2 regions of the Kitasatospora sp. NPDC057198 genome follow, and region 1 is predicted to be linked to the other one. Evidence: riboswitches for the same ligand, from Rfam matches in the RefSeq annotation. Region 1 holds a riboswitch; the other holds the start of a gene.

Region 1 (4,370 bases):
CTCGCCGTCGGCCTCGGGCAGCGGGCGGTTGATGAACTGGGCCTGGCCGCCGTCCCGGTGCGGGGCGACCACCATCCGGCGGGCGATCTCCCGGGCCACCTCGGCGCCCTGCACCTTGCGGACCAGGTGCAGGCAGGCGTCGATGCCCGCGGCGGTGCCGGCCGAGGTGATCACCGGGTGGTCGTCCACGTACAGCACGTCGGGTTCGACGGTGGTCAGCGGGAAGCGCTCGGCCATCAGCCCGGCGTACCGCCAGTGGGTGGTGCAGCGGCGGCCGTCGAGCAGGCCGGCCGCGCCGAGCAGGAAGCTGCCGGAGCAGATCGACAGCAGGTGGGCGCCGCGGTCGTGGGCGGCCCGCAGCGCCTCGGTGACCGCCGCGGGGTAGTGCGCGCGGATGCCGGTGGCGGTGGCGATCACCAGGTCGGCCTCGGCGATCCGCTCGGGGCCGTGCGGGACGTCGACGGTGAACCCGGCGTGGGTGCGCATCGGCCCGGGGCGGTCGCCGGCCAGCGCGAAGTCGTAGACCGGCAGGCCGGATTCGCTCCGGTCCAGGCCGAACACCTCGCAGGCCACGCCCAGTTCGAAGGGGTGGATCTCTTCCAGCACCACGACGGCGACGTTGTTCAGCATCCGCATGCCGCCAGGATGGCAGTGGCAGGATTTCGTGGCAATGGTGCGTTCCTGCCACTCGTTCCGGCCGCCCGGCCGCAGGACAGTGGAGCCATGACCACCGCGCTCGCCCTGCTGGGCCTCATCGGCAGTTTCGGACTCCTCGGCGTCCTGGTCGGCCGCGACCTGGACCGGCACGGCCGCCACGGCCGCGACAACGCGCACCGCCCCACCGGCTACCCGTCCGACCCGGACCTGGCGGACCGGCGCCGCCGCCCGTCCGGCACACTGTCCGGATGCAGCCCCCGCTCGTCCGCCGCGCCCTCGCCCGCGACCTCGCCGGAGCCGGGGAGGTCAGCGTCGAGGCGTTCGTCGGCGACGGCCACACCCGCCCCGGCTCGCCGTACGTCGACCTCCTGCGCGACGCCGCCCGCCGCGACCGGGAGGCCGAACTCCTGGTCGCCGTCGACGGCGCCGGAGCGGTGCTCGGCTGCGTGACCCTCGCGCCGGGCGGCACCGCGTGGGCGGACGTCGCCCGGCCCGGCGAAGGCGAGATCCGGATGCTCGCGGTCGGCGCGGCGGCCCGCGGCCGCGGCGTGGGCCGGGCGCTGGTGGCGGCGGCGGTCGAGCGCTGCCGGGAGCTGGGGCTGGCCGGGATGGCGTTCTCCACCCGTCCGGCGATGACCGCCGCGCACCGGCTCTACCGCGCCCTGGGCTTCGTCCGCTGCCCCGAACGGGACTGGTCGGCCGCCCCCGGGACGGACCTGCTGGTCTACACGATGCGGTTCTGACCCGCCCGGCGGACTTCCCGGTTTTTTCTCCGGCCGATCGGAAACCTCCGCGGCCCGTCCCCCGTTCTCCCCCTCGGCCGTCCGCTCCGGCGGGGCCGCCCAGGACACGCCGGGCGCGGGGCCGACGGTCCCTCAGGGGCCGTGCGGCCCGTTTCCGTTGTCTACGCGCGGCGCCACCGACGCGACACGCGCTACTACATCTGGTGCTTCCAGCTCCAGTCGCCACTACATGTATGCTCACTCTCGCTGTCGACGCAGGGGAATCCGGTGGGAATCCGGGGCTGCCCCGCAACGGTGAGCGGGCTGCAGCGACGCCCGCGCAGTCCGAGGACCTGCCGACGGTGTGCGACACGGCATCCCCGCAGACGCCATGCAGCACAGCTTTGCCGTCCGGTCTCGCGGGCGGACCGGGGGTGGTCTTCGGCGCGCCGGAACGCGTACGCGTTCCTTCGTGCTGCCCTCCCCTGGCCGCGTGCGGTGCCGGACACCCGAGAGCCACGTCCGCCGCCGCCACAGGAGAGAGTGCGCCTTGACCGTCGCCGCCTCAGTCACCCTGCCGTCCCAGGGATCCGCCGACGCCTTCACCGACCCCGGTGCGGCGTTGCTCCGGCTGCTCACCGACCGCAGCACCGACCTCCCCCAGGTGGACCCCGGCCACGTCGCCGCCGCCGCGCTGCGCGGCCGCCACGCCGGTTCGGACTTCGCCGAGCTGCGCGGGCTGGCCGTGGAGGCCGCCGCGTCGATGATCGCCGAGGACCCGCAGTACTCGAAGCTGGCCGCCCGCCTGCTGGCGCTGGAGATCCGCGACGAGGCCGCCACCCAGCACGTCACCTCGTTCTCCTCCTCGGTGGCCGTGGGCCACGCCGAGGGCCTGATCGGCGACGCCACGGCCGCGTTCGTGGCGCAGCACGCCGACCTGTTCGACTCGCTGATCGACGAGTCGGGCGACGACCGCTTCGAGTACTTCGGCCTGCGCACCGTGCAGTCCCGCTACCTGCTGCGCCACCCGATCACCCGCAAGGTGGTCGAGACCCCGCAGCACTTCCTGCTCCGCGTGGCGGCGGGCCTGGCGGTCGGCACCACCGAGGAGTCGGTGCGCGAGGTCGCCGAGCTGTACACCCTGATGAGCCGGCTGGAGTACCTGACCAGCTCGCCGACGCTGTTCAACTCCGGCACCCGGCACCCGCAGATGTCCTCCTGCTACCTGCTGGACTCGCCGCTGGACAACCTGGACTCGATCTACAACCGGTACGCCCAGATCGCCCGGCTGTCCAAGCACGCCGGCGGCATCGGCCTGTCCTACTCGCGGATCCGCTCGCGCGGCTCGCTGATCCGCGGCACCAACGGCAAGTCGAACGGCATCGTGCCGTTCCTGCGCACCCTGGACTCCTCCGTGGCGGCGGTCAACCAGGGCGGCCGGCGCAAGGGCGCGGCCTGCGTGTACCTGGAGACCTGGCACGCCGACATCGAGGAGTTCCTGGAGCTCCGCGACAACACCGGCGAGGAGGCCCGCCGGACCCACAACCTGAACCTGGCGCACTGGATCCCGGACGAGTTCATGCGCCGGGTCAACGCCAACGCCGACTGGTCGCTGTTCTCCCCGGCGGACGTGCCGGAGCTGGTCGACCTGTGGGGCGCCGAGTTCGACGAGGCGTACGTCAAGGCCGAGCTGGCGGGCAAGGCGGTGCGCACCATCCCCGCGCAGACCCTGTACGCCCGGATGATGCGCACCCTGGCGCAGACCGGCAACGGCTGGATGACCTTCAAGGACGCCTCCAACCGGGCCGCCAACCAGACCGCGCTGCCGGGCCGCACGGTGCACTCCTCGAACCTGTGCACCGAGATCCTGGAGGTCACCGACGACTCGGAGACCGCGGTCTGCAACCTCGGCTCGGTCAACCTGGGCGCGCACGTCGCCCCCGGCGCCACCGCCGCCGACCTGGTGAACGCGATGGACTGGGAGCGCCTGGACGCCACCGTCCGCACCGCGGTGACCTTCCTCGACCGCGTGATCGACATCAACTTCTACCCGACCACCGAGGCCGGGACGTCCAACTCCCGCTGGCGCCCGGTCGGCCTGGGCGTGATGGGCCTGCAGGACGTCTTCTTCCAGCTGCGGATCGACTTCGACTCCGCCGAGGCGGTCGCCCTCTCCACCCTGATCGCCGAGCGCATCATGCTCACCGCGTACGAGCGCTCCGCCGACCTGGCCGAGCAGTTCGGCCGGCACGAGGCGTACGGCGAGACCCGGGCCGCCCGCGGCCAGCTGCACATCGACCACTTCGGGTCCGCGAACCCGCACTGGGCCGGCCGCTGGGACGCGCTGCGCGAGCGGATCGCCGAGGTCGGCCTGCGCAACTCGCTGCTGCTGGCGATCGCCCCGACCGCGACCATCGCGTCCATCGCCGGCGTCTACGAGTGCATCGAGCCGCAGGTCTCCAACCTGTTCAAGCGCGAGACCCTCTCCGGCGAGTTCCTCCAGGTCAACCCGTACCTGGTGCGCGAGCTCAAGGAGCTCGGCGTCTGGGACCAGCAGACCCGGGACGCGCTGCGCGACGCCAACGGCTCCATCCAGGAGTTCAACTGGCTGCCGCAGGAGGTCCGTTCGCTGTACCGCACGGCGTGGGAGCTGCCGCAGCGCGCGCTGATCGACCTGGCCGCCGCCCGGCAGCCGTACATCGACCAGAGCCAGTCGCTGAACCTGTTCATGGCGGCGCCGACCATCGGCAAGCTCTCCTCGATGTACTCGTACGCCTGGAAGGTCGGTCTGAAGACCACCTACTACCTGCGCTCCCGCCCGGCGACCCGGATCGCCCAGGCCGCGTCCGGAGCCGCCCGCACCGCCGCCCCCGTCCCGGTGCAGTCCCCCGCCCTCTCCCAGGCCGAGCAGGACGCCATCGCCTGCTCGCTGGAGAACCCCGAGTCCTGCGAGGCGTGCCAGTGAGCACCGAAGACCAGAAGAAGATGCTG
Region 2 (4,370 bases), on a different contig from region 1:
GACGAGGCGCAGGCGCACGGCAAGCACCTGTTCCTCGGCTTCGGCGAGCACTGGCTGCACGTGCACCTGGGCCTGTACGGCAAGTACGCCTTCGGCACGGGCGAGCCCCCGGCGCCGGTCGGCCAGGTCCGGCTGCGGATGGTGGGCGACAGCGGCTACGCCGACCTGCGCGGCCCGACCGCCTGCGAGCTCCTCACCCCCGCCGAGAAGGCCGCCGTCCACCAGCGCCTGGGGCCGGACCCGCTGCGTCCGGGCGAGGCGGGCGACGCGGCGTGGCGGCGGATCTCCCGCAGCGGCAGCACGGTCGCGGCCCTGCTGATGGACCAGAAGGTGCTGGCCGGCGTCGGCAACGTGTACCGCGCCGAGGTGCTGTTCCGGCTCGGCATCAGCCCGCACCGCCCCGGCCGCGAGCTCTCCCGCGCCGAGTGGGGCGCGATCTGGGCCGACCTGGTCGCCCTGATGCGCGAGGGCGTGGCCGCGGGCCGGATCGACACCGTCCGCCCCGAGCACACCCCGGAGGCGATGGGCCGCCCGCCCCGGGTGGACGACCACGGCGGCGAGGTGTACGTCTACCGCCGGCACGACCAGCCCTGCCTGGTGTGCGAAACCCCGGTCCGCGCCGAGGAGTTGGCCGCCCGGAACCTGTTCTGGTGCCCGAGCTGCCAGCGGTCCTGACCGGCCGCCGGCCCGGCAAGCCTTGACGCAAGGTTGACCACGTCTTGGGCGAGGCCCCGGAACGCCGCTCCTATTGTCGGGTCCATGCCCGTGCAACCGTTCCAGGGCCCGCGCCCCACCCCGGCGCTCCCGGTCCTGCCGTACCGCAAGCCCACCCGGGGACGCGACTACTGGGTGCTGGACGACGTCCTCCCCGACCCGGACGCGGTGCGCGCCCGGCACCTGGCCCGCACCGACTGGGACGAGGGCTACCCGCACCGGCCGGAGTCCTGGCCCGGCCTGCGCGCGATGCCGGGGCTGGAACCGGACGAACTGGCGCACGTGGAGGCGCTGGTGCGGGCGGCCACCGGGGCCGGGCGGATCTGGGCGCTGGACGAGACCGAGGGCGGCACCTTCAACCACAACTGCGTGCAGGTGGTCGGCGCGGGGGAGTGCGAGCCGCGCCCGCACACCGACTCGCGCTCGCTGTGCCGCTACGCCGCCGTGCTGTACCTCAACCCGGCCGTCCCGAAGGGCTGCGGCACCAGCTTCTACCGGCAGAGCTTCCCCGGCGGGCGCCTCGGCGGCAACAGCGTGATCGCCCCGCACAACAACCTGGTGGACGCCCTGGGCACCCGCTTCGTCCCGCCGGACTCCTTCACCGAGGACCTGGCCGTCCCGCACCGCCACAACCGGCTGCTGCTCTACACCGCCAACCTGATCCACACCGCGACCGCCTACCACGGCACGACGCTGGAGGAGAAGCGGATGACCTGCGTCTTCTTCTGGATGGCCTGATCCGTCGTCAGTGCGGTCCTGACCAGGCGTGATCTGCGCCACCGGGCCCGGACGCGCCCTTGCCGCCGCACCCGCGCCGGGCCTACGGTGGGCGGGCCGTGGTGCTCGGGAAGCCGGTGCACCGCGACGCCACGCACGTGCGCGTCGCGGGAGTCCGGAGCGGCCCTCGCCACTGTGATCGGGGAGTCGTCGGCTCCCACCCCGTGCCACTGGCCGCTCGCGGCCGGGAAGGCCGGGAGCCGGCGCGCAACACCCCGTCAGCCAGGAGACCGGCCACGGCATCTCACGAAGTGATCCACGAGGTGCTGGAGCGTGAACGCGGATGACCGCGCATGAGTCGACCCTGCCCGGGAACGAACCCGGATCCCCCCTTCCCTCCTTCCGCTGGCGGCGCGAGGACACCCTGCGCACGGCCGGCCTGATGGCGGTGATCCTGGCGCTGCACGCGGTGGCGTTCGGGACGCTGCTGTTCCTGGTGGCGCCGCACGAGTACAAGGTCGGCACCCAGGTGTTCGGCATCGGCCTGGGCATCACCGCCTACACCCTGGGCATGCGGCACGCCTTCGACGCCGACCACATCGCGGTGATCGACAACACCACCCGCAAGCTGATGGCGGACGGCCGCCGCCCGGTCTCGGTGGGCTTTTGGTTCGCCCTCGGGCACTCCTCGATGGTGGTGATCATGGCCGGTCTGGTGGCCGGCGGCACGGCGCTGGCGGGCACCCTGATGGACGAGGAGTCCGCCACCCACCGGGTGCTCGGCACCGTCGGCACCACCGCGTCCGGCGTCTTCCTCTACCTGATCGCGGCGCTCAACCTGGTGGCCCTGCTGGGCATCTGGCGGGTGTTCAGGGCGATGCGGGCGGGCCAGTACGACGAGGCCGAGCTGGAGAAGCACCTGAACGCCCGGGGCCTGCTGGCCCGGCTGCTGAACCGGGCCACCCGCTCGATCAGCCGCCCCGGCCAGATGTTCCCGGTCGGGATGGTGCTCGGCCTGGGCTTCGACACCGCCACTGAGGTGACCCTGATGGTGATGGCCGGCTCCGGCGCGGCCTCCGGGCTGCCCTGGTACGCGGTGGTCTGCCTGCCGCTGCTGTTCGCCGCCGGGATGAGCCTGTTCGACACCCTGGACGGCACGTTCATGAACTTCGCCTACCAGTGGGCGTTCTCCAACCCGGTCCGCAAGGTGTACTACAACCTGACCATCACCGGGCTGTCGATCGCGGTGGCCTTCGTGATCGGCACCATCGAGCTGGTCGCGGTGCTGCACGACAAGTTCGACCTGGCCGACCCCGTCACCGGCTGGATCGCCGGCCTCAGCCTGGACAACGTCGGCTTCGTGATCGTCGGCCTGTTCGTGGTGGTCTGGGCCGCCGCGATCGGCTACTGGCGGATCGCCAGGCGCTCCCGGACGTTCGCGGGGACGGGCGCCGGGGCCTCCTGACGCCCCGTCGGGCGGGCCGCGCAGTACAGTTCGGTGGACCTCCCGGCCGCCGGAGCGCGGCCCGCCCCGACCCGAACAGGGACCCCGCGTGCCGGAACCCGACCTCGTCACCCAGGCCCTCGCCCGCAACCTCAAGCGCCTGCGCCTCGAACGCGGCCACACCCTGGACGCGCTGGCCGCCCGCTCCGGGGTCAGCCGCGGCATGGTCGTCCAGATCGAACAGGGCCGCACCAACCCCAGCATCGGCACCGTGGCCCGGCTCGCCGACGCGCTCGGCGCCTCGATCGCCCGGCTGCTCGACTACGACGCCACCTCCGCCGTCCGGATCGTCCCCGCCGAGGACGCCGTCCGGCTGTGGACCGGCCCCGGCGGCGGCAGCGGCACCCTGCTCGGCGGCGCCGAGGCCCCCGGCCCGCTGGAGCTGTGGACCTGGCGGCTGCACCCCGGCGAGTCGCACGCCTCCGACCCGCACCCGCCCGGCACCTACGAGATCGCCCGCGTCGACGAGGGCGCCCTCACGCTCACCCTGGACGGCCGCGACCACCGCGTCCCGGCCGGCTCCACCGCCTCCTACGAGGCCGCCGCCGCCCACGGCTACCGCAACGACGGCGACGCGCCGTGCCGGTTCACCCTGGTCGTCTCCGTCCCCCCGCCGGGCAGGTAGCGCGAAGGGCCCCGGGGAAGCCCCCGGGGCCCTCTTCGCGCCGTCAGCCGCCGTACCGGCGCCGGTACAGCTCGACCCGGCCCTCGGTGTCCATCAGGCGGGCCCGGCCGGTGTAGAACGGGTGGCTCGCCGAGGACGTCTCGACGTCGACCACCGGGTACGCCCGCCCGTCCGCCCACTCGACCGTGCGGTCGCTCGCGGCGGTGGAATGGGTCAGGAACGACAGGCCCCCGGTCTTGTCCCGGAACACCACCGGGCGGTACTCGGGGTGGATTCCCTGCTGCATGGCTGCTCCTCCTCGCTGGGTGCGTGCTGGATCGGACGGGTGCGGGTCAGCGGGCCTCGCGGAACTCCACGTGCCGCCCGGCCACCGGGTCGAACTTCCGCAGGACCATCCGGTCCGGGTCGTTGCGGCGGTTCTTGCGGGTCACGTACGCGAAGCCCGTCCCCGCCGTGGACCGGAGCGTGACCACCGGTCGCAGTTCGCTGCGTGCCATCGTCTCGACCTCCCTCTCCCGGCAACGATTGCCGTTTTCACTACGCCACAACACGGACGCCCCCGCGGGCATTCCCCACCCGCCCAGCCGGTCCCGACAGGCGCCCTCCCGCCCCCGTTCGTACGCTCGGACCATGTCCGACGCGCACGCCGACCGACGCGAACGCCTCCGCGAGTACTGCAGCGCCTCCGGGGCCGACGCCGCGCTGATCACGCGCGCCGCCAACGTCCGCTACCTCACCGGCTGCCCGCCGCAGGGCGCCGCGCTGCTGCTCACCCGCGACCGCGCGGTGCTCGCGGTGCCCGAGGACGCG

Evidence for each region. A riboswitch is a leader RNA that binds a small molecule or an ion and turns the genes downstream of it on or off. The one in region 1 is predicted to bind cobalamin.
Region 2: another riboswitch for cobalamin. It lies ahead of ACFUEL_RS31440 (HoxN/HupN/NixA family nickel/cobalt transporter); the one in region 1 lies ahead of ACFUEL_RS08310 (ribonucleoside-diphosphate reductase subunit alpha).

Annotation. Positions count from the first base shown of each region.
Region 1 is NZ_JBHUWH010000046.1:8,086-12,455, forward strand. It holds gene ACFUEL_RS08300 (helix-turn-helix domain-containing protein) at 1-630, opposite strand, end outside; gene ACFUEL_RS08305 (GNAT family N-acetyltransferase) at 906-1,400, shown strand; cobalamin riboswitch at 1,617-1,755, shown strand; gene ACFUEL_RS08310 (ribonucleoside-diphosphate reductase subunit alpha) at 1,930-4,344, shown strand; gene ACFUEL_RS08315 (ribonucleotide-diphosphate reductase subunit beta) at 4,365-4,370, shown strand, end outside.
Region 2 is NZ_JBHUWH010000404.1:73-4,442, reverse strand. It holds gene ACFUEL_RS31450 (Fpg/Nei family DNA glycosylase) at 1-675, shown strand, start outside; gene ACFUEL_RS31445 (DUF6445 family protein) at 760-1,452, shown strand; cobalamin riboswitch at 1,535-1,745, shown strand; gene ACFUEL_RS31440 (HoxN/HupN/NixA family nickel/cobalt transporter) at 1,775-2,896, shown strand; gene ACFUEL_RS31435 (XRE family transcriptional regulator) at 2,985-3,560, shown strand; gene ACFUEL_RS31430 (type B 50S ribosomal protein L31) at 3,604-3,846, opposite strand; gene rpmG (50S ribosomal protein L33) at 3,893-4,057, opposite strand; partial or broken gene ACFUEL_RS31420 (aminopeptidase P family N-terminal domain-containing protein) at 4,191-4,370, shown strand, end outside.